Regions from separate parts of the Variovorax sp. 01T432 genome, predicted to be linked through region 2. Evidence: riboswitches for the same ligand, from Rfam matches in the RefSeq annotation. Region 2 holds a riboswitch; the other holds the start of a gene.
What was found. Region 2 has a riboswitch for S-adenosylhomocysteine ahead of ahcY (adenosylhomocysteinase). Riboswitches for the same ligand answer to the same signal wherever they lie in the genome.
Positions count from the first base shown of each region.

Region 1: linked by a shared signal. The riboswitch ahead of metH (methionine synthase) and the one ahead of ahcY (adenosylhomocysteinase) in region 2 are both predicted to bind S-adenosylhomocysteine.

Region 1 is NZ_JBFTPS010000036.1:38,005-52,509, reverse strand. Features, by position in the region: gene AC1DNF_RS23960 (LysR family transcriptional regulator) at 17-904, opposite strand; gene AC1DNF_RS23955 (PACE efflux transporter) at 1,002-1,439, shown strand; S-adenosyl-L-homocysteine riboswitch at 1,448-1,544, shown strand; gene metH (methionine synthase) at 1,606-4,320, shown strand; gene AC1DNF_RS23945 (amidohydrolase family protein) at 4,456-5,655, opposite strand; gene AC1DNF_RS23940 (TetR/AcrR family transcriptional regulator) at 5,601-6,365, opposite strand; gene AC1DNF_RS23935 (ferredoxin--NADP reductase) at 6,478-7,251, opposite strand; gene AC1DNF_RS23930 (6-hydroxynicotinate reductase) at 7,485-9,089, shown strand; gene AC1DNF_RS23925 (UPF0280 family protein) at 9,104-10,024, shown strand; gene AC1DNF_RS23920 (amino acid synthesis family protein) at 10,046-10,687, shown strand; gene AC1DNF_RS23915 (amino acid synthesis family protein) at 10,818-11,402, shown strand; gene AC1DNF_RS23910 (ABC transporter substrate-binding protein) at 11,470-12,681, shown strand; gene AC1DNF_RS23905 (ABC transporter permease) at 12,814-14,505, shown strand, end outside.
Region 2 is NZ_JBFTPS010000057.1:5,210-19,714, forward strand. Features, by position in the region: gene AC1DNF_RS29540 (anhydro-N-acetylmuramic acid kinase) at 1-336, shown strand, start outside; gene mdtD (multidrug transporter subunit MdtD) at 358-1,776, opposite strand; gene erpA (iron-sulfur cluster insertion protein ErpA) at 1,858-2,223, opposite strand; gene rpsI (30S ribosomal protein S9) at 2,343-2,735, opposite strand; gene rplM (50S ribosomal protein L13) at 2,747-3,178, opposite strand; gene AC1DNF_RS29565 (23S rRNA (adenine(2030)-N(6))-methyltransferase RlmJ) at 3,376-4,272, shown strand; gene AC1DNF_RS29570 (septal ring lytic transglycosylase RlpA family protein) at 4,290-4,769, opposite strand; gene metF (methylenetetrahydrofolate reductase [NAD(P)H]) at 4,961-5,794, opposite strand; gene AC1DNF_RS29580 (TlyA family RNA methyltransferase) at 5,772-6,569, opposite strand; gene ahcY (adenosylhomocysteinase) at 6,589-8,028, opposite strand; S-adenosyl-L-homocysteine riboswitch at 8,091-8,158, opposite strand; gene AC1DNF_RS29590 (hypothetical protein) at 8,260-8,913, shown strand; gene AC1DNF_RS29595 (peptide chain release factor 3) at 8,984-10,612, shown strand; gene AC1DNF_RS29600 (HAD-IIB family hydrolase) at 10,612-11,427, shown strand; gene AC1DNF_RS29605 (DUF4399 domain-containing protein) at 11,414-12,247, opposite strand; gene trxC (thioredoxin TrxC) at 12,289-12,726, opposite strand; gene AC1DNF_RS29615 (histone deacetylase family protein) at 12,844-13,890, opposite strand; gene uvrA (excinuclease ABC subunit UvrA) at 13,890-14,505, opposite strand, start outside.

The DNA.
Region 1 (14,505 bases), on a different contig from region 2:
TCGCGCCTGATCGCGCTCAGTCCTTCTTGCGCGCGATGAGCGCGACGAAGCGCTGGGCGCCCAGGCCGAGCGGTCGTTCGCGCGACCACACGACGTCCACCCACAGGTCCAGCCCGTTCGACAGGTTCTCGAAGGGGATCTCGACCAGCGCACCGGCGGCGACGTGCGGGCGGACGAAGTTGCGCGGCAGCCAGCCCCAGCCGAGGCCCGCCGTGAGCAGGCTCAGCGCCGCGAGCGCGTTGTCGGCGCGCCAGACGTGGCGCGCGAAGACGAAGCGCGGGTCGCTGGTGGCGAGATCGCGCCCCGCCACCACGATCTGCCGCGTGGTCGTCAGGTGCTCCTCGCGCAGGCGCCCGCCGGCGGCGGCCAGGACCGGATGGTCGGGCGCCATCACCGCGACCATCGTGTCGTTGGCCACTTCCTGAAAGCCCTCCCGGCCGTCGAGGCTCGGGCGCTCGAACACCAGCGCGAGCTGCGCGCGGCCGCTGTGCAGCAGCTCCAGCGCGTCGGCCTGCGGGGCCGCCAGCACCTCGACTTCCAGCAGCGGGTATTCCTGCGCCAGCGCGGCCAGGGGACCGCTCCAGGGCGCGGCCAGCAGTTCGGGCGCGATCGCCAGCGTGAGCCGGTTCTCGAGGCCCTGCGTCAGCGCGAGCGCCTGGACTTGGAGCTGCTTCAACTGGGCGGCGAGCAGCCGCGCCTGCGGCTCCAGCGAGCGCGCCGCGGGCGTGGGCTGCGGTTCGCGGCCGGCGCGGTCGAACAGCGGCAGGTCGAGCTCGGCCTCCAGGGTCGCGATCGCCATGCTGACGGCCGAAGGAACCCTGCGCAGCGCCCGCGCCGCGGCCGAGAAGGAGCCGTGGTCGAGCACGGCGAGGAACACCTGGACGTTGTCGCTGGAAAAGCTCATGCCGGCCTATCTATCAAATTTTCTGAAGGAACATGACTTTTTATATCAGAGATGCGCACATAAAGTCGCTGCAAACATCGATCAAGAAGGAAGATTCATGCAAGGGCTCAAGCGCCGCGTCGTCTACATCACGCTCTACGAAGGCATTGCCATCGTCGCGGCCAGCGTCGGGCTTTCGCTCGTCTCGGGGCAGGGGATGGGCCATTCGGGCGTGCTGGCGGTCGTCGCGTCGGTGATCGCCGTGGTCTGGAATCTGGCCTTCAATGCCCTGTTTGAGCGCTGGGAGTCGCGCCAGGCGGTGCGCGGGCGCGGCGTGCGGCGGCGCATCGCCCATGCGGTCGGCTTCGAGGGCGGGCTCATCGCCTTCCTGGTGCCGATGTTCGCCTGGGGGCTGGGCGTGAGCCTCTGGCAGGCGCTGGTGATGGACCTGGGCCTGGTCGCGTTCTTCCTGGTCTACACCTTCGTCTTCAACTGGGTCTTCGACCTTCTGTTCGGCTTGCCCGCATCGGCGGCCGGGGCGGCGCAGCCGGCGTAAAATCCGCGCTCCCCAAGGAGCGTTGCAGCGCGGGCCGTCGCCATTCGACGGCGCCGCGTCAGGCTTGGGCTTCCAGCCACTGGATTGCAACGACGCTCGCCTGAACCCACGTTGCGCAGGTGAGCCCATGTCTACTTCCGATTCTTCCGCCCTCCCGGTCCCCTCCATGAAGCTGTCCGGCCTCGAGCCCGTGCAGATCGGCGAGGGCACGCTGTTCGTCAACATCGGCGAGCGCACCAACGTCACCGGCTCCAAGGCCTTCGCGCGAATGATCCTCAACGGCCAGTTCGAGGAAGCGCTGGCCGTGGCCCGCCAGCAGGTCGAGAACGGCGCGCAGGTGATCGACATCAACATGGACGAGGCCATGCTCGACAGCAAGGCCGCGATGGTGCGCTTCCTGAACCTGATCGCGAGCGAGCCCGACATCGCGCGCGTGCCGATCATGGTCGACAGCTCCAAGTGGGAAGTGATCGAGGCCGGCCTGCGCTGCATCCAGGGCAAGGGCATCGTCAACTCCATCAGCATGAAGGAGGGCGAGGCGCAGTTCATGCACCAGGCCAGGCTCGTGCGGCGCTACGGCGCGGCGGCGGTCGTCATGGCCTTCGACGAGAAGGGCCAGGCCGACACCTACGAGCGCAAGATCGAGATCTGCGAGCGCGCCTACCGCCTGCTGGTCGACGAGATCGGCTTTCCGCCCGAGGACATCATCTTCGACCCCAACATCTTCGCGATCGCCACCGGCATCGAGGAGCACAACAACTACGCCGTCGACTTCATCAACGCCGTGCGCTGGATCAAGCAGAACCTGCCGGGCGCCAAGGTGTCGGGCGGCGTGTCGAACGTGAGCTTCAGCTTCCGCGGCAACGACCCGGTGCGCGAGGCGATCCACACCGTGTTCCTGTACCACGCGATCAAGGCGGGCATGGACATGGGCATCGTGAACGCGGGCATGGTGGGCGTCTACGACGACCTGGAGCCGACGCTGCGCGAGCGCGTGGAAGACGTGGTGCTCAACCGCCGCCCCGACGCCGGCGAGCGCCTGGTCGAGGTGGCCGAGAGCGCGAAGAGCGGCGCCAAGGACGAGAGCAAGAAGCTCGAATGGCGCGGCACGCCGGAGAACTTCGTGCACGTCAACCAGCGGCTCTCGCATGCCATGGTGCACGGCATCACGGACTTCATCGTCGAGGACACCGAGGAGGCCTACCAGCAGATCCTGGCCACGGGCGGGCGGCCGCTGCACGTGATCGAGGGCCCGCTGATGGCCGGCATGAACATCGTCGGCGACCTGTTCGGCCAGGGCAAGATGTTCCTGCCGCAGGTGGTGAAGTCGGCGCGCGTGATGAAGTCCGCCGTGGCCCACCTGATTCCCTACATCGAGGAAGAAAAGCGCCAGGACGAAGCCGCGGGACGCGACGTCCGCACCAAGGGCAAGATCGTCATCGCCACCGTCAAGGGCGACGTGCACGACATCGGCAAGAACATCGTCACCGTCGTGCTCCAGTGCAACAACTTCGAGGTGGTGAACATGGGCGTGATGGTGCCCTGCCACGAGATCCTCGCGCGGGCGAAGGTCGAGGGCGCGGACATCGTCGGGCTCTCGGGCCTGATCACGCCCAGCCTGGAAGAGATGCAGTACGTCGCCGGCGAGATGCAGAAGGACGATCATTTCCGCATCCGGAAGATCCCGCTCATGATCGGCGGCGCCACCACCAGCCGGGTGCACACGGCGGTCAAGATCGCGCCGCACTACGAAGGGCCGGTGGTCTACGTGCCCGATGCATCGCGCAGCGTGAGCGTGGCGCAGTCGCTGCTGTCCGACCAGGCCACCAGCTACATCGACGAGCTCAACGCCGACTACGACAAGGTGCGGCTGCAGCACGCCAACAAGAAGCAGACGCCCATGTGGCCGCTCGCCAAGGCGCGGGCGAACAAGACGCCGATCGACTGGTCGAGCTACACGCCGCCGGTGCCCAAGTTCATCGGCCGCCGCGTGTTCAGGAACTTCGACCTGAGCGAACTCGCCAGGTACATCGATTGGGGGCCGTTCTTCCAGACCTGGGATCTGGCGGGTCCGTTCCCGGCCATCCTGAAGGACGAGATCGTCGGCACCGAGGCCGTGCGCGTCTACGCCGACGGCCAGCGCATGCTCAAGCGGCTGATCGAAGGGCGCTGGCTGACCGCCAGCGGCGTGGTCGGCTTCTGGCCGGCCAACACGGTGAACGACGACGACATCGTGCTGTACACCGACGAGTCGCGCACCGAGGTGGCGCTCACCTGGTACGGCATGCGCCAGCAGACCGAGAAGCAGGTGATCGAAGGCGTGATGCGTCCGAGCCGCTGCCTGGCCGACTTCGTCGCGCCGCGCGAGAGCGGGCTCAAGGACTATGTGGGCGTGTTCGCGGTCACGGCAGGCCTGGGCGTCGAGAAGAAGGAGAAGTATTTCCTGGACGATCTCGACGACTACTCGGCCATCATGCTGAAGGCGCTGGCCGACCGGCTGGCCGAAGCCTTCGCCGAGGCGCTGCACCACCGGGCGCGCACCGACCTGTGGGGCTACGCGGCCGACGAGGGCTTGAGCATCGAAGACATGATCCGCGAGAAGTACCGCGGCATCCGGCCGGCGCCGGGCTACCCCGCCTGCCCCGACCACAGCGTGAAGCGGCAGATGTTCGAGCTGTTGAACTGCAACGAGATCGGCATGATCCTGACGGAAAGCCTTGCCATGATGCCTGCGGCCAGCGTGAGTGGTTTCCAGCTGAGCCATCCCGCCGCGACCTACTTCAACGTCGGCAAGATCGGGCGCGACCAGCTGCAGGACATGGCCGCGCGCCGCACGGAGAGCGAATCCGACCTCGAACGGCTCCTCGCGCCGAATCTTTGACTCACCCCCAAGGCTTCGCGCACTTCGTGTCGCTGCGCCTTCCCCCTCACCGGGGGCAACATCGGCGGCCCGGCGGAGCCGGTTCCGCGGTGTTTCTGGGCTCACCCGGCCCAGGCTTGGCCGGACCGGCGTCGCTCAGTGGGCGCCGGAGACCACGGTGGGCACCTCGGTGGCGGGGGGCGTGTTGCGGCTGCGGCCGCAGCGCACGATGCCGTCGATCATCACCATGCCGACGCCCGGGAGGTCGCCGAGCCGCACGCTTTCGAGCAGGCCCGCCGCCGGCGAGTGCTGCGCGCGGTCCATGAAGACGAAGTCCGCGTCGCGGCCGACCTCGATCAGGCCGCAGTTGAGCTTGCGGATGCGCGCCGTGTTGCCGGTCGCGAAGCAGAACACCAGCTCGGCCGGGATGTTGGCGATCGACGACAGCATCGCCACCATGCGCAGGATGCCCAGCGGCTGAACACCCGAACCGGCCGGCCCGTCGGTGCCGAGGATCACGCGGTGCGGACACTTCAGGTCCAGCGCCGCCCTGGCCGCCGCGATGGCGACACGCTCGTTGCCGTTGTGCACGATCTCGATCGCGCGCGAGGACTTCTCGCACAGCTCGCACACGTGCGCCTCGGGCAACGAGGTATGGCCACCGTTGATGTGGCCGATGATGTCGGCGTCGGCTTCGAGCACCACATCCTTGTCGATCAGGCCCGAACCGGGAATCGAGGGGCCGCCCGTGTGGATGGTGCTCTGGATGCCGTACTTGCGCGCCCAGGCCACCATCTCTTTGGCCTCGTAGCCCGCCTTGACCGAGCCCAGGCCGACCTCGCCGAGCAGCCCGACGCCGGCCTCGGCCAGCTCCTTGAAATCGCTCTCGACCATGCCCTTCTCGATCACCGGCGCGCCGGCCAGCACCTTGACGCCGCCGGGGCGGAAGTTGTCGAAGGCGCGCTGCGCGGTGATGGCCAGCGCCTTCAGGCCCACGATGTCCTTCGGCCGGCCGGGCAGGTGCACCTCGCCGGCGGAGATCATGGTGGTGACGCCGCCGTTCATCGTCGAATCGATCCAGCCGAGCTGGCTCTGGCGCGGCGTCCAGTCGCCGAACACGGGGTGCACGTGGCTGTCGATCAGGCCGGGCGCCACGCAGGTCCCGCGCACGTCGATCACGGTCTGCGCGCCTTCGAGGTCGCAGTCCTTCTCCTTGCCGACCGCGACGATCAGTCCGTCGTTGACGACGATCGTGTCGGCGTCGAGGATCGGCTTGTCGATGTCGCCCGAGAGCAGCAGGCCTATGTTCCGGATGACGACCTTGCCCGACTTTGCGCCGGTTGCGACTTCTGCCATTTCTTTGCCTCGTGGGGTGGGGTGGTTTGTGTTTCCGCGTCGGAAGCGCCCGCGTCGACCGTGCGCAGCACGGTTTCGATCACGAAGTCTTCCCAGTGCGCGACGGCCTCCGGCGTCTCCAGGGGCTCGCCCAGGAAGGCGGTCAGCGTGTGCCGGTTCGACGTGTAGAAGTAGCCGGTCGACGCGATCAGCAGGTAGAGATCGCGCGCCGCCACGTCGCCGCGGAACAGGCCCTGCTCGGCGCCGCTCTCCAGCAGCTTCTGGATGATCGAGATGGCCCGCGAGGAATACTCGCGCGCGCGCAGCGACTTCGCGACGTGCCGGCCCTTGTGCAGGTTCTCGGTGTTCAGCAAGGTGACGAACTCGGGGTTCTTGCGGTAGTAGCCGAGCACGAAGCGGATCACCGCCGTCAATGCCTCGACCGGCCGCGTCGCATCGAGGTCGATCGCCGCCTCGGCATCGTCCATGCGCCGGTAGATGCCTTCGAGCACGGCGATGAAGAGGCCTTCCTTGCTGCCGAAGTAGTAGTAGATCATCCGGTCGTACGACTTGGCGGCCTTGGAGATCTTCTCGACGCTGCCGCCGTCGTAGCCGTACTTGGCGAACACCTTCGTGGCCGCCTTCAGGATGCTGTCGCGCGTGGCCTGCGCGGCCGCCTCGCGCACGCCGGTGCGGCGTGTCGGCTTCGCGGCGGCCTTGCGCTCGGCCATCATCGACTCCTGCGCAAGGCGGCCCAGCGGCCGCCGCCGGGCCGCCCCAAGGCGAGCCGCGCCTCCCCCCCGCGGGGTGGCGAAGCACACGAAGTGGCAAGCCGGGGGGCTGTCATTTCTCGGCGAAGGCGCGTTCGACCACGAAGTCGCCGGGAGTCGAGGTGTTGCCTTCCTTGAAGCCGCGCGCTTCGAGGATGTGCCTCGCATCGACCAGCAGGCCCGGGCTGCCGCAAAGCATCACCCGGTCTTCGGCGGGATTGAGCGGCGGCAGGCCGAGGTCGTCGGTCAGCTTGTTGTTCTCGATCAGGTCGGTGATGCGGCCCATGTTGCGGAACTCTTCGCGCGTGACAGTCGGGTAGTAGAGCAGCTGCTTCGCGATCATCTCGCCCAGGAATTCATGCTTGGGCAGGTGGTCCGTCACGAGGTCGTGGTACGCCAGCTCATCGACCTGGCGCACGCCGTGCACCAGGATGACCTTCTCGAATTTCTCGTAGGTGTCGGGGTCGCGGATGATGCTCATGAACGGTGCGAGGCCTGTGCCGGTGCCGAACAGGTAGAGCCGCTTGCCGGGCAGCGTGTAGTCGATCAGCAGGGTGCCCGTGGGCTTGCGGCCGACGATGACGGTGTCGCCCACCTGGATGTGCTGCAGCTTCGAGGTGAGGGGGCCTTCCTCGACCTTGATGCTCAGGAACTCAAGATGTTCCTCGTAGTTGGGGCTCACGATGCTGTACGCCCGCAGCAAGGGCTTGTTGTTGACCTTGAGGCCGATCATCGTGAAATGGCCGTTCGAGAAACGCAGCGCGGGGTCGCGCGTGGTGGTGAAGGTGAACAGGCGGTCGGTCCAATGGTGGACGCTCAACACGCGTTCTTCGCTGAAAGCACTCATAGGGATCAGGGCTGGTTATGAATGAAAGGGAACCCGCCGATTGTCGGCGACCGCCGCGAAAACACCATTGCAAGCATCGGACCTGTTTGCTACATTGACCTTCAATGTAGTGATTGCCACATGAAAGTGTAGGGAATGCTACACAAACGTCAATTCCGGCACAAGCGGGTTCCCGGCACATTTGTTGCACACCCGTCTGTCTCCATTGGCCCGTTCTCCACGAGATCCCCGCGATGACCGAACACACGAAGACAGACGGATTGCCCGGCATGGACATGCCGGTGATGCCCGAGGCCACCGGCCGGGCGCCCCTGCGCAACGAGCGCATGAACGCGGCCAAGGTCGAGTGCAACGCCTGCCCGGTGCTGTGCCAGATCTCCGAGGGGCGCACCGGCGCCTGCGACCGCTATGCCAACCGCGAAGGCGTGCTGGTGCGCGTCGACCCAGTCGTGCTGCTGCGCCGCGAACTGGCGAGCGAATCCCCGGCGCTCGTTGCCTTCGCGAAGTCGGGGGCGGCCGAGACGCCATCGGCCGATCCCGACTGGAACGGCGATCTCCTGCACGCCGACGAGGTCTTCGTGACCGGCGTGGGCTCCTCCACCACCTATCCCGACTACAAGCCGGCGCCCTTCATCGTCGCCTCGAAGGCGCAGGGCGTGGACATGGTCACGGTCGTCACCGAGGGCATCTTCAGCTACTGCAGCTTCAAGGTGAAGATCGACACCGACCGCTTCCTGGGCGCCGAGCAGGCCAATGTGCGCTATCGCGGCGAAGTCGTCGGCCATGTCACCACGGCCGAATACGGCTCCCAGATGCTGTCGCTCGGCGGCGTGCACCACCTCACCGGCGGCAGCAAGAAGGAGGGCCGCATGACGGTCGAGCTGATGCAGCTGCTGGGCAACAAGAAGCCCGTCGAATGCGTGATCGACGGCGGCGCCAGCATGGTGATCCAGGCCGGCCGCGCGCCCATCGTCAACGGCGTCGAGGAGAAGCGCATGCGCGTGGGTTGCGGCTCGGCGGCCATCGGCATCTTCGCGCGCCAGTTCTTCGGCCAGGCCGACGAGGTGGTGGTGGTCGACGACCACATCACCGGCGTGCTGACCGAGCACCAGGCCGGGCGCTGTCTCGACATGCTGCCCTCGGGCATCCAGATGCGCGGGCGCAAGTCGACGCCGGGGCGCTACTTCCAGGTGGCCAACCCCGGCAACGGCTGGGGCGGCACCGACATCGACGATCCGCTCTCCATCATCGAAGGCTGGGAGGAGGGCGTGGCGCGCCCGGGCCTGCGCCTGCTGATGACTTCGACCACCGGCGAGCATGCGCAGTGGTACGTGCTCGACGAGCAGCTGCGGCCGGTCGAGCAGGAGATGCCGGCGGAGGTGCGCCGCATCGTCGCGCGCATCGGCGAGAACTGCGAGCCATCGCTGTGCAGCGTGCTCTTCCTCGGCGGCGCGGGCGGCAGTCTGCGCGCCGGCGTCACCGAGAACCCGGTGCTGCTGACGCGCGCGATCAAGCGCGCGCTGGTCAACGTGACCTGCGGCGGCGCGCCCGCCTATGTGTGGCCGGGCGGCGGCATCACGGTGATGGTGGATGTGCTGCGCATGCCGGACGACAGCTTCGGCACGGTGCCCACGCCGGCAATCGTCGCGCCGATCGAGTTCAGCATGCGGCGCGACGATTACGCCGCCCTCGGCGGTCACATGGAGCATGTGTTCTCGCTCGAGCAGGCGCTGGCGCGTGGCGCCTGGCAGGCCGACGGCGCGCCGCTCGCGCGCCAATGGCTGCGCATGGACGCCGCCAATCCCTGGCCTCTTGGGCAAGCCCCGATGCTCGGCTGAATGGACCTCCTCCCATGAGCGCCCAACGCAGCGCACTCGAAGGCGGCCGCTGGCACCTGAACCACGGTCCGATCGATATCGTGGCCGAGGCGCACGGTGAGGCCGCGGCCGTCGCCGCCGCGCACGAATCGGCGTGGCAGCGCTTCGGCACGGTGCTCGGCGAACTGGTGGCGGAGCTGCCCTTGCTGCGGCAGCCCGTGGGCGCGGCCTGCCCGCTGCAGGGCCGTGTCGCGTGGCGCATGTGGCAGGCTTGCGCGCCGTTCCGCGCCGGCTTCATCACGCCGATGGCGGCCGTCGCGGGCGCGGTCGCGCAGGAGCTCATCGCCTGCTACGAGCGCCCCGGCGTCGAGCGGGCGTGGATCAACAACGGCGGCGATATCGCGCTGCATCTTGCGCCCGGCCAGTCCGCGCGCGTCGGGCTGTTCGCCGACCTCGCCCGCTTCGATCCGAGCGACGGCGCGCCGCTCGCGACCGATGGCCAGTTCGAGGTCGGCGCCGCGCTGCCGGTGCGCGGCATCGCCACCAGCGGCTGGCGCGGGCGCAGCTTTTCGCTCGGCATCGCCGACAGCGTGACCGTGCTCGCGGCCACCGCCGCGCAAGCGGATGCGGCGGCCACCGTCATCGCCAACGCCGTGAACGTCGACGACCCCGGCATCCACCGCCTGCCCGCGAGCGCGTGCAAGGACGACAGCGACCTGGGCGACATCCCGGTGACCACGGGCGTCGCGATCCTCGCGCCCGCGCAGGTGCGCCGCGCGCTGGATGCGGGCGCCGCGCGCGCCGCCGCGCTGCAGCGCGGCGGGCTCGTGTGGTCCGTCGTGCTCGTTTGCCAGGGGCAGTGGCGGCTCGTCGAGCCTTTAAGCTCGCAGGATCCCGGCGCCCCGCGCCTGGCGGACCGAAGTGCCGACGATGCAGTTGGTTCAGTATTTGCTTAACGAAAAGCAGGGCTTCTTTTCATGATCGATATACGTCGCGTCTTCACCCATGTCGAGCACATCCACCACGAGTTCGGGCCGCGCGCCGCGACGCCGCTGGTGCGTGGCGCCATCGGCGCCGTGCTGACCAATCCTTTCGCGGGCCGCTACGAGCCCGACATCCTGCCGATGATGAGCCTGCTCGATCCCGTGGGCCTCGACATGGCGCACCGGCTGCACGCCGCGATGGGCGTGCCGCTGGAGCAGATCGCGACCTACGGCAAGGGGGCCATCGTCGGGGCGGAGGGCGAGCTTGAGCATGGCGCGCTGTGGCACGTGCCCGGCGGCTATGCCATGCGCGAGCTGCTCGGCTGGAAGGGCGACCGCAATGCCTACCGCAAGGGCGAGGCGGAAGAGAAGACGGGGCAGCCCGCGAATGCGCTGTCGATCGTGCCCTCGACCAAGAAGGTGGGGCCGCCCGGCGCCACGCTCGACGTACCGCTCACCAACATCAACGCCAGCTACGTGCGCGGCCAGTTCGATGCGATCGAAGTGCGCGTGCCCGGCGCGCCGGCGGCGGACGAGATCGTGTTCATCCTCGCGATGTCCACCGGCTACCGCATCCACGAGCGCGTCGGCGGCCTGCGCGCCGAGAACATCACCAAGTGGGATGGATTGAGATGAAACACCCCCGAAGCGCCTGCGGCGCCTCCCCCTCAAGGGGGCGATACCGGCGGTCCGGCAAAGCCGTTGTGGCCGCTGCCGGCTTGAACCGCCTGCGTCGGTTCCCAACGAAATGAACAAAGGAAAGTCAATGAAGGCCAACATTCGCAAGCTCGTCGTTCAGGTCGACGAGACCCGCAAGGAAATGGGCAAGACCATCGAGCCGCCGGCGCGCCGCGCGGTCGCCATCGCGGTGATCGAGAACCCCTACGCCGGCCGCTACAGCGAATCGCTCGACGAGCTGATCGCGATCGGCGAGGAGCTGGGCGCGCTGCTCGGGCAGAAGGCCGTGCAGGCGCTGGGCATCGAACCGGGCCAGGCGCAGAGCTACGGCAAGGCCGCGATCGTCGGCGAAGGCGGCGAGCTCGAACACGCCGCCGCCATCCTCCATCCCAAGCTGGGCGCGCCGCTGCGCCTGGCGGTGGAGAAAGGCGCGGCGCTCGTGCCTTCCAGCAAGAAGCGCGGCACGCTCGGCACCGCCATCGACGTGCCGCTCGGCCACAAGGACGCGGCCTTCGTGCGCAGTCATTTCGACGCCATCGAGGCCCGCGTGTCGGACGCGCCCCGCGCCAACGAGATCGTCGTCGCGGTCGCCGTCACCGACAGCGGCCGGCCGCTGGCCCGCATCGGCGGCCTGCAGGTCTCCGAGATCAAGGGCGAGGATGGTCTTCGCTGACCGTCCGATCCCGCTGCATCCTTCCAGCCGCACCTCTTTCTTCCGTTCGACCTCCAGGAGTTTTTTGATGAATCCATTGCGTCATGTGTTCACCGCGGCCGCTGTCGCCACGCTCGCCACCGCACTCGTCCCGGCGCACGCGCAGGGCGTGATCAAGATCGGCGAGATCAACAGCTACAAGGCGCAGCCCGCCTTCCTCGAGCCCTACAAGAAGGGCATGGAACTGGCGGTCGACGAGATCAATGCCGCGGGCGGCGTCAACGGCAAGAAGATCGAACTCATCAGCCGCGACGACAACGCCAACCCCGGCGACGCCGTGCGCGTGGCCGAGGAACTGGTCTCGCGCGAGAAGGTCGACATGCTGACCGGCACCTTCCTGTCGAACACCGGCCTGGCCGTGGCCGACTTCGCCAAGCAGAAGAAGTTCTTCTTCCTCGGTGGCGAGCCGCTGACCGACAAGATGACCTGGCAGGGCGGCAACCAGTACACCTTCCGCCTGCGCCCCGGCACCTACATGCAGGCCGCGATGCTGGTGCCCGAAGCGGTCAAGCTCAAGAAGAAGCGCTGGGCCGTCGTGTACCCCAACTACGAATATGGCCAGTCTGCCGTGGCCGCCTTCAAGCAGCTCATGCAGGCCGCGCAGCCCGACGTGGAATTCGTCGCCGAGCAGGCCACGCCGCTCGGCAAGGTCGATGCCGGCAGCGTGGTGCAGGCGCTGGCCGATGCCAAGCCCGACGCCATCTTCAACGTGCTCTTCGGCGCCGACCTCTCCAAGTTCGTGCGCGAAGGCAACACGCGCGGCCTCTTCAAGGACCGTGAAGTGGTGAGCGTGCTGACCGGCGAGCCCGAGTACCTGGACCCGCTCAAGGACGAGGCCCCCAACGGCTGGATCGTCACCGGCTACCCCTGGTACGGCATCACGACGCCCGCGCACAAGGCCTTCGAGCAGGCCTACCAGGCCAAGTTCAAGGACTACCCGCGCCTGGGCTCGGTGGTGGGCTACAGCATGATCAAGTCAGCCGCCGCGGGCATCGCCAAGGCCAAGAGCACCGACACCGAGAAGCTGGTTGCCGCCTTCAAGGGCCTGCAGGTGGACACGCCCTTCGGCAAGATCACCTACCGCCCCGAAGACCATCAGTCGACGATGGGGGCCTTCGTGGGCCGCACCAAGAACGAGGGCGGCAAGGGTGTGATGGTGGACTACGTCTACCTCGACGGTGCGGATGCGAAATACCAGCCCTCCGCTGCCGACGTCAAGAAATCGCGCGCCGCCGATTGACATGTTGCTCGCCCCCAGGCTGCGCGCACTTCGTGTCGCTTCGCCCTTCCCCCGGCGGGGGCGGGCCGGCCGCTTCGGGCGGCCGGGCGCGGCGGCCCTCTCGCATGAATGCTGCGTTCCGAGGATCCTTGCATGAGCTTTTCTGGTTTCATCGTCCAGCTGTTGAACGGGCTTGCCAGCGCGTCGTCGCTCTTTCTGGTGGCGGCGGGGCTGTCGCTGATCTTCGGCGTCACGCGGATCGTTAACTTCGCGCATGGCTCGTTCTTCATGGTGGGCATCTACATTGCCTACACATTGGTCGACCGGCTCGGCACGGGCCTGGGCTTCTGGCCGGCGCTGGTGATGGCCGCATTGGCCGTCGGCGTGCTCGGCGCGCTGATCGAAATGGTGTTGCTGCGGCGTATCTACAAGGCACCCGAACTCTTCCAGCTGCTCGCCACCTTCGCGCTGGTGCTGGTGATCAAGGACGCCGTGCTGTGGCTCTGGGGCCCCGACGAACTGCTCGGGCCGCGCGCGCCGGGGCTTTCGGGCTCCGTCATGATCCTGGGGCGGCAGTTCCCGTCCTATGACCTGTTCCTGATCGTCGTCGGGCCACTGGTGCTCGGGCTGGTCTGGATGCTGCTCACCCGCACGCGCTTCGGCACGCTGATTCGCGCCGCGACGCAGGACCGCGAGATGGTCAGCGCGCTCGGCGTCAACCAGGCCTGGCTCTTCACGGCGGTGTTCGCGCTGGGCGCGCTGCTGGCGGGCCTCGGCGGCGCCTTGCAGTTGCCGCACGAGCCGGCGACGCTGGAGATGGACCTCAACACCATCGGCGCGGCCTTCGTGGTGGTGGTCGTCGGCGGCATGGGCTCGATCCCCGGCGCCTACGCCGCCGCGCTGCTGATCGCCGAGATCAAGGCCATCTGCATCTGGCTCGGCGTGGTCGACATCCTGGGTGTCAGCATCTCCTTTTCCAAGCTCACGCTGGTGGTGGACTTCCTCGTGATGGCCATCGTGCTGGTGTGGCGCCCCTGGGGCCTGTTCGGCAAGCCGCAGGCACCGAGCCGCTACGTGGGCATGCAGGAGGAGCCGCTGCGCCGGCCGGGCAAGGCCTATCTGTGGGCCGCCGCGGCGCTGGGCCTCGTGCTCGTGCTGATGCCTCTTCTCACCGCCGACTCGCCCTATACGACGGTGCTGATGATCGACCTGATGATCGCCGCGCTGTTCGCGACCAGCCTTCACTTCATCATGGGGCCGGCCGGCATGCACTCCTTCGGCCATGCGGCCTACTTCGGGCTCGGGGCCTACGGCGCCGCCTTGCTGGTGCGCGCCGTCGGCCTGCCGATGGAGCTCGCGCTCATCGTCGCGCCGCTGGTGGCGGCGGCGGGCGCCTTCGTCTTCGGCTGGTTCGCGGTGCGGCTGTCGGGCGTGTACCTCGCGATGCTCACGCTCGCCTTCGCGCAGATCACCTGGGCGATCACCTACCAGTGGGACGACTTCACGGGCGGCAGCAACGGGCTGACGGGCGTGTGGCCCTCGGCCTGGCTGTCGGACAAGCGCATCTACTACTGGCTCACGCTCGTGCTGGTGGGCCTGGGCGTGCTGTGGCTGCGCCGCGTGCTGTTCTCTCCCTTCGGCTATGCGTTGCGCGCGGGGCGGGACTCGGCGCTGCGCGCCGATGCGATCGGCATCGACGTCAAGCGCATGCAATGGGCCGCCTTCGTGATCGCGGGCACCGCGGCCGGGCTGGCCGGCGCGCTCTTCGCGTTCTCCAAGGGCAGCATTTCGCCGGAGACGCTGGGCATCGGCAAGTCGGTCGACGGCCTGGTGATGGTGCTGCTG
Region 2 (14,505 bases):
ACGTCGGCCGTCAAGCCCGAGGACGTACAGGCCACGTTGGCGGAGCTGACTGTGCGGGCCTGCGAATCGGATCTCAGACGACATGGCATGAACAGCAAATCGTTGATCGTTTGCGGCGGCGGAGCGCTCAATCTCCACCTGATGTCTCGCTTGCGGGCTCTGCTCCCCACCATGGAAGTCGTCTCGTCGGCCGAACGTGGTCTCCCGCCCCAGCAAGTCGAGGCCGCCGCCTTTGCATGGTTGGCGCGCAGCACGATGCGGCGCGAAGCGGGCAATCTGGCGAGTGTGACGGGCGCGCGCGGTGCGCGTGTGCTCGGCGCCATCTATCCCGCCTGAACCGCAGCTCCGGCATCCTCGTCAACGCTGGCCGGACACCTCCGGCTGCTCCGGCTGGACCACACGCGCCTCCGGTGGGAGATGCCAGAAGATCAGGGCGGAGGCCAGCGTGATGAGCCCCATGCTCGCAAACGTCCCCTGGAAGGCGTGCAAGGTCGCAAGCGGCGTCTCAGTGCCGAAGATGCCCGTATAGCCAGCCAGCACCGCGCTGGCGGCCGCGACACCCAGGCTCATCGCCAACATCTGGACCATCGAAAGCAAGCTGTTGCCGCTGCTCGCCATGCCGCCGTCCAGATCCTTCAGCGTGATGGTGTTCATGGCGGTGAACTGAAGCGAATTGAAGGCACCAAAGGCAATCAATTGTGTGATGTTCAGCGCCATCGGCTGTCCGGGCGCCGCGAGCCCGAAGCTCGCCATCGTCAACCCTACGAGCATCGTATTGATGACCAGCACTTTCCGGTAGCCGTGCCGCATGATCAAAGGCGCGGCGTAGCGCTTCATCGCCATTCCGGCCAGCGCGATCGGCAGCATCATGAGGCCGGCCCGCAGTGGTGAATAGCCCATCGAGACCTGAAGCAGCAACGGAATCAGGAATGGCATGCAGCCGCTGCCCAGCCGCGAGAACAGGTTTCCGAGCAGGCCGATGCTCAAGGTCGGCACACCGAACAGGGATGGCTCGAAGAGCGGATCGGGCCTGCGCGCCGCGTGCAGCCAATAGGCCGTGACACTCGCGAAGCCGAATACCAGCAGCACCAGCACGCCGACCTGCCGCAGCCCCAGGCCCGACACCCCATCGAGCGCCAGCGAGATCGTCACCATTCCAAAAGCCAGCATGGCGTAGCCGACGCTGTCGAACCGGCGCTGGAGAACTCCGCGCAGGTCGGGCATGAAGCGCAGAGTGGCGATGCAGCCGACCAGGCCCACGGGGACGTTGATCAGAAAGATCCAGTGCCAGGACGCATACTGAACGAGCCAGCCCCCGAGAGTCGGCCCGAGCAAGGGCCCGATCAGACCGGGGACAGCCACGAAGCTCATGGCCTTGAGAAACTCGCTGCGTGGCGCCGTGCGCAGCAGCGCGAGGCGCCCCACCGGCAGCAGCAACGCGCCTCCGAGCCCCTGAAGCACGCGCGCCGCGACCAATTGCCCGATGCCCGGCGACAAGGCGCAGCATATCGAGCCAACGACAAACAGCACGATGGCCGAGAAGAAGACCCGCCGCGTGCCGAAGCGATCGGCAATCCAGCCCGAGGCGGGAATCAGCATCGCCATCGTGAGTGCATACGCTACGACCACGGATTGCATGCGTAGAGGGCTTTCGCCCAGGCTCGCGGCCATCGCGGGCAACGCCGTATTGATGATGGTGGCGTCGAGCGTCTGCATGAAGAAGCCGACGGCAACGAGCCAGAGCAGGCTCTTGGGCGAGGTGTCCTCTGACCTCATGGCTTCTTCGCCAGGACGCGGCAGGCAGTAAAAAGCCGCCCGGAGGCGGCTTTTCGAGCAAGCGAAGAGGGACTCACCACATCAGGCCGAGAAACTCGATCCGCAGCCGCAGGTGCTGGTGGCGTTCGGGTTCTTGATCACGAACTGCGCGCCTTGCAGGTCTTCCTTGTAGTCGATTTCCGCGCCCACCAGGTACTGGTAGCTCATGGCATCGATCAGCAGCGAGACGCCATTCTTCGTCATGGTCGTGTCGTCTTCATTGGTGATTTCATCGAAGGTGAAACCGTACTGGAAGCCGGAGCACCCCCCGCCTTGCACGAAGACGCGCAGCTTGAGTTCAGGGTTGCCTTCTTCGGCGATCAGGTCGGCCACCTTGGCCGCGGCGCTGTCCGTGAAAAGGATCGGCTCGGGCATCTGGGTCTGGATGTTTTCTGCAACGGCGCTCATTTGAGAGGACTCCTGTGAGGGGGCCGAACTCGCGGCCAATGGACGAATCCTACTGCAATCAGCAAAAAACCGCCCGAAGGCGGTTCTTTGGCAACAAGGGCCGTAAGCCCAACGCGTGATCAGCGCTTCGAGAACTGCTTGCGGCGGCGTGCCGAATGCAGACCGACCTTCTTGCGTTCGACTTCGCGCGCATCGCGCGTCACGAAGCCAGCCTGGCTCAACACTGGCTTGAGCGTCGCGTCGTAGTCGATCAGCGCACGTGTGATGCCGTGGCGCGCCGCGCCGGCCTGACCCGATTCGCCACCGCCGGCCACGTTGATCATGATGTCGAAAGCTTCGACGTTGTTCGTCAAGAACAGCGGCTGCTTCGCGATCATGATGGACGTCTCACGGCCAAAGTAGGCCTGAATGTCCTTGCCATTGACCGTGATCTTGCCGGTACCTTTTTTCATGAACACACGGGCGACGCTCGATTTGCGACGGCCGGTGCCATTGTTCCATTCACCAATCATCTCAAGGCTCCTTACAGTTCCAGCACTTTGGGCTGTTGGGCGGTATGCGGGTGCTCTGCGCCACCGTACACCTTGAGTTTCTTGATCATCGCGTAGCCGAGCGGACCCTTGGGCAGCATGCCCTTGACGGCCTTTTCCAGGGCGCGGCCCGGATGCTTGGCTTGCATGTCGCGGAAGTTGGTGGCACTGATGCCGCCGGGATAACCGCTGTGACGATAGTAGATCTTGTCGATCGGCTTGGCGCCGGTGACGCGCAGCTGGGCTGCGTTGATGATGACGATGAAGTCACCGGTATCGACGTGAGGCGTGTAAATGGCCTTGTGTTTGCCGCGCAAACGGAGAGCAACTTCGCTGGCTACTCGTCCGAGGACCTTGTCGGTCGCGTCAATCACAAACCACTCGTGCGTCACGTCAGCGGGTTTGGCGCTGAACGTTTTGGTCATGAGTTTCTCTTCGAAAGAGGGTTTGAGCGGGCCCTTTTCCACGGTCGGCGTTCCTCTGGCGGGAATCTCTTAGGTGGGGTCTGAATCTCCGCCGCGGGGCCACTAAAACGCTGCGAAGCCCGCCATTATATGAAGAATCGGAGGATCCGGGCCGATCAAACCGGCAAATCGTCCGCGCAGACCGTTACCATCGAGCCATGTTCAGCTACCGCCACGCGTTCCATGCCGGCAACCACGCCGACGTGCTCAAGCACACGGTGCTGATTGCCACGCTCGACTACCTCCTCGAAAAAGACGCCGCCCTGACGGTGGTCGACACGCATGCCGGTGCCGGTCTGTACCGCCTGGACGGCGACTACGCGGGCACGAGCGGCGAAGCCGCCGAAGGTGTGCTCCGATTCTTCGCCGACGCCAAGCCCTCCGACGCTCCCGTGGCCGACGCGCTGGCGCGCTACCTCCAGGTCATCCGCGACTTCAATCCCAAAGGCGGCGCGAAGATCTATCCGGGGTCGCCCTTCATCATCCATCATCTGCTGCGAGCGCATGACAAGCTGAAGCTCTTCGAGCTCCATCCGACCGACGCGCGCACCCTCGACGCCAACATCGCCCAGCTCGAAGCCGGGCGCCAGATCGCCATCCTGCGCGACGACGGTTTCGGCAGCGCGACCAAGTTCCTGCCGCCGCCTTCACGCCGTGCGCTGGTGTTGTGCGATCCGAGCTATGAGATCAAGAGCGACTATGCACGGGTGCTGGATTTCGCGGCCGAGGCGCTCAAGCGCTTTGCCACCGGCACCTATGCCGTGTGGTATCCCATCATTCCTCGGCCCGAGGCACACGATCTGCCACGCCGGCTCAAGACCTTGGCCACCAAGTCCGGCAAACCCTGGCTGCATGCGACGCTGACCGTCAAGTCGAGCAAGATCGTGACGGATGCCTCGGGCGAGACGCACCGCCCCGGCCTCCCGGCCAGCGGCATGTTCCTCATCAACCCCCCCTATACGCTCAAGGCACTCCTGCAGGCTGCCTTGCCGCAGATGGTGGAGCGGCTCGCCCAGGACCGCCACGCCGCGTTCTCGCTCGACAGCGGCGGCTGAGAGCCTCGGGCCCGGGCTCAGCGCCGTTTGCGGGGCGCAACGCGGCGCCGTTGCGGCGCCGGCGGACGCTCCTCGACGACCGGTTCAGGCGCCGCCTCCTCCACTTCCACGCCACCACAGCGAGAGCCCTGCTCCGCCATGACGGAGAGCGCCACGGGCTTGATACCGAGGTCCAGCATGCCGATCGCTTCGGCCGCGGCGCGGCTCAGGTCGATGATGCGCCCCGAGGAATAGGGTCCGCGGTCGTTAATGCGGACCAGCACCTCGCGCCCGTTCACCAGGCTGCGCACGCAGACGCGGGTGTTGAACGGCAGCGTCTTGTGTGCGGCTGTGAGCGCCGTCATGTCGAAACGCTCGCCGCTCGCCGTCCTGCGCTGATGGAATTGGATGCCGTACCAGGAGGCCCCACCGCGCTCGAAGATTTCGCGCGGAGCATTGTCGCCAGGAATCCCGTCATCCGGGGCCTCGCCGCCGGACACCGCAAGGTCATAGCGCACCGACGGCACCTGGGAGCGCGGCGGGGCGCCGGGTGGCAGGGCGGGCTGCCTCGCCAGCGGCCGCAATCCACCTTGAGCAGCGCCAGCGCCAGTGCCGGCGGGTGGCGCAGACGGCTGCGTGGTGCAGGCCGCGAGCAGGCCGGCCGCGGCAAGGAGCGCGAGCCAATCCGCGAATCGGCAGCCCCGCAAACTCATTCGCCCCCGCCCAGTCGCTCCAGTACAGCGAGCGTCGCGGCCGACTGGTTCATCGTATAGAAGTGCAGGGCCGGGGCGCCGCCGCTGCGCAGGCGATCGCACAGGTCCGTCACCACGTCCAGGCCGAAGGCCTTGATCGACGCGGTATCGTCGCCGAAGCCCTGCAAGCGAAGCCGGATCCAGCGCGGAATCTCGGCCCCGCAGGCATCGGAAAAGCGCATCAGCTGGGTCGAGCTGGTGATGGGCATGATGCCGGGCACGATCGGCGTGTCCAGACCCTGCTTCCTCGCCTCGTCGACGAAGCGGAAGTACGCCTCGGCGTTGAAGAAGTACTGCGTGATCGCCGAATCGGCGCCGGCCTTCACCTTCGCGGCGAAAGCCTGCAGGTCCGCCTCGGGTGAGCGGGCCTGCGGATGTACTTCGGGGTAGCAAGCCACTTCGATGTGGAAGTCGCGGCCGGTCTCTTCGCGGATAAAGGCAACAAGATCGCTGGCATAGTGGAATTCACCACCCATGCCGTAGCCGCTCGGCAGGTCGCCCCGAAGCGCGACGAGTCGCTTGACTCCCATCGTCTTCAGCTCCGCCAGTTGGGCGCGCACCGTCGCCCGCGTGGCACCGATGCACGAGAAATGGCAGGCGGCGTCGACGCCCTCTTCGAGGATCTCGCGCACGGAGCTGAAAGTGCCGTCGTGCGTGGAGCCGCCGGCGCCATAGGTCACCGAGCAGAACTCCGGCCGCAGCGCATAGAGCTGCTGGCGCACGACGCGCAGCTTGGTCACGCCTTCGGACGTCTTGGGCGGAAAGAATTCAAAGCTGAGCGGAAGGCGCACGGCCGGCTCCTGGATCGCCATTTGCATGAACGGCATGAATGAAGAATTCGCGGTTCCCGTCGCCGCCCGCAATCGGGCTGTCGAGCCAGCCTGCGACGCGCAAGCCGAGTTCCGCGCAGGTCGTGCGCAGCCGTTCCTCGACGACCGCATAGAAGGCCGGGTCGCGCACGATACCTCCCTTGCCGACCTGCCCCGGCTGCAGTTCGAACTGCGGCTTGACCAGCATCAACATGTCCCCGCCGGGGGCCAGCAGGGGCACCAGCGCGGGCAGCACCAGCGTGAGCGAGATGAAGGAGAGATCGGCCACGATCAGGCCGAAAGCCGAATCGTCGGGCGAGGCTTCCGCCCAGGCCCCGGCGCTGAGCGTGCGCGCATTGACGCCTTCGACGGCCGTCACGCGCGCGTCCTCGCTGACCCGCGAATGCAGTTGGCCGTGACCGACGTCCACACCCACCACATGTTCGGCGCCATGCTGCAGCAGGCAATCCGTGAAGCCGCCTGTCGACTGCCCCACGTCGAGGCAACGCCTGCCGCGCGGATCGATGCCGGTCGCCGCGAGCGCGCCTTCGAGCTTCAGCCCGCCACGCGAAACATAGCGAGCCTCCGCCGCATCGACCAGTTCGAGTTCGGCGTGTTCGGGTACCTCGTCGCGGTTCTTCACCACGACGTGCCATGCCATCCCCTCCCGCCAGCGCAGACCGCCCGCGATCAGCCGGACAGCCTGCGAGCGCGAAGCGGCAAGGCCGCGTTCGACGAGCAATTGATCTGCGCGCACTGCGATTCGCCGCGGGCGATCAATAACGGTAGGTATCCGGCTTGTAGGGGCCGTTCTTGTCGACCCCGATGTAGGCCGCTTGCGCATCGGTCAGTTCGGTCAGCATGGCGCCGACCTTCTTCAGGTGCAGGCGCGCCACCTTCTCGTCGAGGTGCTTGGGCAGGACGTAGACCTTGCCGGCCTGGTAGGCGTCCGGCTTGGTGAAGAGTTCGATCTGCGCAATGGTCTGGTTTGCGAACGACGAGGACATCACGAAGCTCGGGTGGCCCGTACCGCAGCCCAGGTTCACGAGGCGGCCCTTGGCCAGCAGGATGATCTTCTTGCCGTCGGGGAAGGTGATGTGGTCGACCTGCGGCTTGATCTCTTCCCATTCGTACTTCTCGATCGACGCGACGGCGATTTCGTTGTCGAAGTGCCCGATGTTGCAGACGATCGCCTGGTCCTTCATCGCGACCATGTGTTCGTGGCGGATCACGTCGCGGTTGCCCGTGGTGGTCACGAAGATGTCGGCCTTGTCGGCGGCGTACTCCATCGTCACGACCTTGTAGCCTTCCATCGCGGCCTGCAATGCGTTGATCGGGTCGATTTCGGTCACCCACACTTGCGCACTCAGCGCGCGCAGCGCCTGGGCCGAGCCCTTGCCCACGTCGCCATAGCCCGCCACGCAGGCCACCTTGCCGGCAATCATGACGTCGGTCGCGCGCTTGATGCCGTCCACCAGCGATTCGCGGCAGCCGTAGAGGTTGTCGAACTTGCTCTTGGTGACCGAGTCGTTCACGTTGATGGCGCGGAACAGCAGCGTTCCCTTGGCGCTCATCTCGTTCAGGCGATGCACGCCGGTGGTGGTTTCCTCGGTCACGCCGATGATCTCGGCGGACTTGCGGGTGTACCAGGTCGGGTCCACGGCGAGCTTGGCCTTGATCGCCGCGTAGAGGATGCGCTCTTCATCGCTGGTCGGACTGGCCAGGACGCTCTGGTCCTTCTCGGCGCGCTGGCCCAGATGCATCAGCAGCGTGGCATCGCCGCCGTCGTCCAGGATCATGTTCGGGCCTTCGCCGGGCGCACCCTTGGGTGCGAAGTCGAAGATGCGGTGGGTGTAGTCCCAGTAGTCTTCGAGGGACTCACCCTTGATCGCGAAAACCGGGGTGTTCGTGGCGGCAATGGCGGCGGCGGCATGGTCCTGCGTCGAGAAGATGTTGCAGGAAGCCCAGCGCACGGTGGCACCGAGGGCCTGCAGCGTCTCGATCAGCACGGCGGTCTGGATCGTCATGTGCAGCGAGCCGGTGATGCGCGCGCCCTTGAGCGGCTGGCTCTTCGCGAATTCCTCGCGGATCGACATCAGGCCGGGCATCTCGGTCTCCGCGATGCGGATTTCCTTGCGGCCCCAGGCGGCAAGAGAGAGGTCGGCGATCGCCTGGTCGGCGGTGGCAACGGGGGTGGGCTTGAGAACAGCGCTCATGAAAACTCCAAAGCAAGCTTGAAAGATGCCGCTGCGTTCGGGGAAGGACTCACCGCGAGAACAGCGGGTGAGCGTGGTTGCGATGTGGTCCGAGCCTCACGCCTGACGGCGCTGCAACGCTCCTCGGAAGCGGGATTTTAGCGCGCGCCGGTTTTTCGGCGCCAGCGGCGATTTCCCGTTCGCCCTAGACTGCATCGCCGACCCTCAACCATTGCGCCCCGGCGCTCGACCATGTTCAAAGTCAATGCCCTCGCCACTTCGTTCCTGATCGCCGCCTCGGCGGCATCGCCGCTCCCCGGATGGGCCCAGACGCCAGCCGGCGCGACGGCGCAGCCCACCGTGCGCGTACGCGGCGTCATCGAAAGCGTCGATGCGACCTCGATCACCGTGAAGGACCGCAGCGGCGAGACCGTCACGATGGCGCGTCCCGCCGACATGAACGTGTCGGAGGTCATTCCTCTCACACTGGCCGACATCAAGCCCAACAGCTTCATCGGCACCGGCGCGATGCCGCAGCCGGACGGCACCCAGCGCGCGCTCGAGGTCCTGGTGTTTCCCGAGGCGGCGCGCGGCACCGGCGAAGGCCACCGCCCCTGGGACTTCATGCCCCAGAGCACCATGACCAATGCCACCGTCTCCACGCTCTCGGCTGCGCCCTCCTCGGTTCCGGGCGGCCAGAAGCTGGTGCTCAAGTACAAGGGTGGCGAGCAGACGGTCATCGTGCCGCCGGGCACGCCGGTCGTGACTTTCAAGCCGGCCAACAACGACCAGGCGGCGCTGGTGGTCGCCGGCGCCAAGGTGGTCATCACGGCGCAGGTGAAGGACGGAAAGCCCACCGCCTTGCGCATGCTCGTCGGCCGCGACGGCTTCTCGCCACCGTTGTAGCCCTGCTCGCTAAAATTGCAGGCTTTGCGTCCAGCAGCCCGCGCCCGTGAGCGTGCTCCGCGTTCACCCCATGACATACGCTTCCGAAACCCGCCGCCGCCGCACCTTCGCGATCATTTCCCACCCTGACGCGGGCAAGACCACGCTGACGGAGAAGCTGCTGCTGTTCTCCGGCGCGATCCAGATCGCCGGCTCCGTGAAGGCGCGCAAGGCCACGCGGCACGCCACCTCCGACTGGATGGAGATCGAGAAGCAGCGCGGCATCTCGGTCGCGTCGTCGGTGATGCAGATGCTCTATCGCGATCACGTGATCAATCTGCTCGACACGCCCGGCCACAAGGATTTCTCGGAAGACACCTACCGCGTGCTGACGGCCGTCGATTCGGCGCTGATGGTCATTGATGCAGCGAACGGCGTCGAGGCGCAGACACGCCGGCTGATCGAGGTCTGCCGCCAGCGCGACACGCCCATCATCACCTTCGTCAACAAGATGGACCGCGAGGTGCGCGAGCCGCTCGAACTGCTCGACGAAATCGAGCGCGAACTCGGCATGCCTTGCGTGCCGATGACCTGGCCCGTGGGCCAGGGCAAGAGCTTTGGCGGCATCATCAACCTGCGCACGCACGCGATGACGGTGTTCGAGTCGGGCAGCGAACGCCTGCCGCAGGACTTCGAGGCCATGCCCCTGGCCGACCGTGAGAAGCTGCACAAACGCTTCGGCAATGAGTTCGACACCGCGATGGAGAGCATGGAACTCGCCACCGGCGCGTCGCCCACCTGGGACCGCGAAGCCTTCCTCGCCGGCAAGCAGACACCCGTGTTCTTCGGCTCTGGCGTCAACAATTTCGGCGTGATGGAAGTGCTCGACGCGCTGGTCGATCTCGCCCCGCCGCCGCAATCGCGCACCAGCACCACGATGGTCAACAGGCAGCCGGTGGTTCGGGAGATCCAGCCCGACGACAAGGAGTTCGCCGGCGTGGTGTTCAAGGTCCAGGCCAACATGGACGCCAACCACCGCGACCGCATCGCCTTCGTGCGCATGGCGTCGGGCAAGTACACGCCGGGCATGAAGCTCAAGGTCCAGCGCACGTCGAAGGAGCTGCGCCCGACCAGCGTAGTGACCTTCATGAGCCAGCGCCGCGAAGCGGTCGAAGAAGCGTATGCGGGCGACATCGTCGGCTTCACCACGCACGGCGGCGTTCAACTCGGCGACACCATCACCGACGGCGCCTCGCTGCAGTTCACCGGCCTGCCCTTCTTCGCGCCCGAGCTCTTCATGACGGTGATCCTCAAGAACCCCCTGCGCACCAAGCAGTTGCAGCAAGGGCTGGCGCAGCTCGGCGAAGAGGGTGCGATCCAGGTGTTCCGCCCTGAGGTCGGCGGCCCGATGCTCCTCGGCGCGGTCGGCCAGCTCCAGTTCGAGGTCGTGCAGCACCGGCTCAAGACCGAATACGACGCCGACATACGGCTGGAGGGCTGCCAGTACACCGGTGCGCGCTGGATCACCGCCGACACCCCGGCCGAGCTGCGCGCCTTCGTCGACGCCTACCCCGCGCGCATGGCGCTGGACGCCGCCAACACGCTGGCCTACCTTTGCACTTCGCCCTACGACGTGCGCTTGGCGCAGGAACGTTTCCCGAAGATCCATTTCCACCCGCTGCGCGAGCATGCAGGCCTGGCACTGCAGAGCGCCGGATGATGGACCCGCTGGCCGCCTGGCCGGCCGAGGACCGGCTAGCGCTGATCGGCGTCTTCACCGATATCGATGACACCCTGACCACAGAAGGGGCGATCACGCCCGACGCGCTGCAGGCGCTGCGCGACCTGAAGGCCGCTGGCCTGCATGTCGTCGCCATCACCGGCCGGCCGGTCGGCTGGAGCGAAGCCTTTGCGGCCGCGTGGCCGGTCGATGCCATCGTGGCCGAGAACGGCGCCGTGGCGCTCATGGCTTCGGCGCGACAAGGATGCCAAGCGCCAACCCGGTTGTATCAACAGGACGCCGCCACGCGCGCGGCCAATTTCACGCGCATGCAGCGCGTGCTGTCGCGCATCGAACGCGAGCTGCCCGGCGTCGGCCGGGCGGCCGATTCGCTGGGACGCGAGACCGACATCGCCATCGACCACAGCGAACTTGCGCGGCTCGAGGACGCACAGATCGCCGCCGTCGTCGCCTTGATGAAGAGCGAGGGAATGCACGCCACGGTGAGCAGCATCCATATCAACGGCTGGTATGGCGACAACGACAAGCTCGAAGGCGCACGCTGGATCGTGCGTGAACTCTGGGGGCGCAAGCTCGACGAGGAGATGGACCGCTGGGCCTATGTGGGCGATTCGACCAACGACGCACTGATGTTCGAGCGCTTCAGGCACAGCGTGGGCGTCGCGAACATTCGCCGCTTCGCGCGCGCATTGCCGCACCTGCCGCGCTACGTCACGCGGGGCGAGCGCGGTGCCGGCTTCGCCGAGGTGGCGGCCGCCGTGCTCGCCGCCCGCACGGGCCTCACTGAACGGTGAAAGCAATCGGCCTGGCGCGCGCCAGGACGTTGCCCGAGGCCGCGTTGTTCATGAGTTCGAGCCGTGCGTTGTATTCGCCCTTGGGGGGATTGAGCCAGACCTCCGTCTGGCCGCCATCGAGTTCGATGATCTCGGGCTTCTGCCCCGGACGTTCCAGCGTCAGGCGGAAGTGCCCTGTGTCCGGCAGCCTGGGGCCCGCATGCGATACGTTGAAGCCGCTCGCATGCAGCTGGACGCGCATCGGCAATCGGGCCGTCGCGTGGTCCGCCGGGCTCAGGAATTCGATGCGGGGTTCGCCGAGCAGGCTCGCCGGGGCGACGCCCTTGTTCTGCTTGCTGACGGTGAACCTCAGCGGCTTGCTGTAGACGAAATACGGAATGTGCCCCTGGTCGGCCAGCACCAGGCGCATGGTGTAGGTGCCCGGCTGCAGATCCACCACCGTCTCCATCTGCCCCTTGCCGAAGTGGATGTACTGGTCGGTGAAGGGCAGCGGCTTCTTGAAGTCCAGCGGCAGCGGCTGGTTGATCAGAAGATGGTGATGCCCGGCCATGCCCGCCATCTGGCCGGCGGGAACGATGCCGCGCATCGAGAGGCCGAAGCGCGCGACGAAGGGCGCTTCGAGAGTGGCGCCGTCCTGCAGATTGGTGAAATAGGCCTCGGGCGACCGACTGGGAGGCGGCACCACCCAGGGGTGAACGATGAGCTCACCGCTGTCAGCGGCGATCGGTTGCTGGGCTGCGCCCAGACTCGCCAGGGCCAGCAGCCAGGCAGAGAGCAGGAACTTCCCCACCGCGACGTTGCGACGCACACGAATGGCCATGCAGGCATCTCCTCCAAAGAGATGCGGATTCTCCCATTGGTTTACCGCGCGTGCGCTTTCACCCACCGAACGATGTCGGCCGTCCCCATGGCGCCGGCCTGCCGCGCCACCTCGCGGCCGCCGCGAAACAGGACCATGGTGGGAATGCTGCGGATGTTGAAGCGTGCGCCCAATGCCGGCACCGCCTCGGTATCCACCTTTGCGAGGCGCACTTGCGGCTCGAGCTGTGCCGCCGCCTGCTCGAAGGCCGGCGCCATCTGGCGGCAGGGCCCGCACCAGGGCGCCCAGAAATCGACCACCACCGGGATTTCGTTGCGGCCGACGTGGCGATCGAAGGCGGCCTCGTCCAGCGCGGTGGAATGCCCGGTGAAAAGCGGCTTGTGGCAACTTCCGCAATCAGGCGCGCTCCCCAATTGCGCGCTGCGCACGCGGTTGGTGGTGTGACAGTGCGGACAGACGATGTGCAGCGATTCGCTCATGGTGCGCTCCGGTTCGGACATGCAGTGGAACTTGGGACGAGCGGTGCAAATGCAAGCTGAACTTTCAGGACATCTTCCATGGGGTCGATGCGCCAGGGGTCGCCAGCCACGGCGGCCTCAGGCTGCGTGCTGCATGAAGCCGTCGAGCACGTTGACTGCGTTGACCCCCACCTCGGCGACGGCATAGCCGCCCTCGAAAACAAACACCGTCGGCAGACCGGGCCGCGCCAGGTCCTCGCCGACGCGCAGGTAGTCGGGCGTGGCGAGCGTGAAGCCGGCAATCGGGTCGCCCGCGAAGGTGTCGAGCCCGAGCGACACGACCAGCGCGTCCGAGCTGAAGTCCGCAATGCCGCGCAGCGCGCTTCGCAAGGCCTCGCGCCAGGTTGCGAAGTCAGTGCCGCGCGCCAGTGGCAGGTTGTGATTGAAACCCAGGCCCGCGCCCGCCCCGCGCTCGTCCGCGTAGCCCAGGTAATACGGATACTCGGTATGCGGATCGCCATGGAGACTGGTGAACTGCACGTCGGCCCTGTCGTAGAAGATGGCCTGCGTGCCGTTTCCATGGTGGTAATCGATGTCGAGCACGGCGACGCGTTCGGCGCCCGCGTCGCGCAGGGCCTGCGCCGCGATGGCCGCGTTGTTGAGAAAGCAGTAGCCGCCGAAGAAATCGGCGCCGGCATGGTGTCCCGGCGGGCGCGTCAGCGCAAAGGCCGCGCGCTCGCCGTCCAGCACGCGGCGGGTCGCCGTCAACGCGCAGGCGGCGCCCGCGCGCGCCGCGGCCCAGGCTCCCGAAGTGAGCGGCGTACCCGCGTCGTACGAGAACAGGCCCAGGCGTGCCGGGAAGCTCGCTGGCAGCACGTCCGATCGAAAGGTACGAATCGGCCAGTACGAAGGCAGGGCATCGCGTGCGACATTGGCTGGGTCGAGCGCCACCCATTCCTCCCACGCCTTCGACAGGAAGTCCAGATAGCGCGGCGCATGGACGCGGGCGATCGCGGCCTCGTCGAACAGATCCGGCAAGGTGATGGCGCCCAGTTCGCGCTCCCTCAGTTCCCGCAGCACGTAGTCGGCGCGCGCCGGCACCTCAAAACACGGCACCAGCTCGCCACGGAACATCTCCACCTTGCCGTGGTGCAACGCATGCAGGTCGTTGTAGACGGTGTGCATCAGGCCTCTCGACGTATCGGGGCCGGCGGGACCGGCTTCTGCGCAGGCAGCGTCAACACGACATGCCGCTCCCGCGAGCGGGCCAGCACCGGAGCCAGGGCAACGCCGGTGTGCGTGCCGAGCCTCACCACCTCTTCCGGCGGGGCCGCGGCGACCACCCGGCCACCACCATTGCCGCCTTCCGGCCCGAGGTCGATCAGCCAGTCGGCCTCCGCGATGACGTCGAGATCATGCTCGATCACGACCACGCTGTGGCCGCCGTTGACCAGGCGGTGCAGCACATGGATCAGCTTCTCGACATCGGCCATGTGCAGCCCGACCGTCGGCTCGTCCAGCACATAGAGCGTGTGCGGCGCCTTGTTGCCGCGCCGCGCGATATCGTCGCGCACCTTGCTGAGTTCGGTCACGAGCTTGATGCGCTGCGCCTCGCCGCCGCTGAGCGTCGGCGAGGGCTGGCCCAGCGTCAGGTAGCCCAGTCCCACGTCCTTCAGGAGCTGCAGCGGGTGGCTGATGTTGGGCATCGCGGCGAAGAACTCGACCGCCTCATCGACCTCCATCTGCAACACGTCGCCGATGCTCTTGCCGCGCCAGCTCACGGCCAGCGTCTCGGGGTTG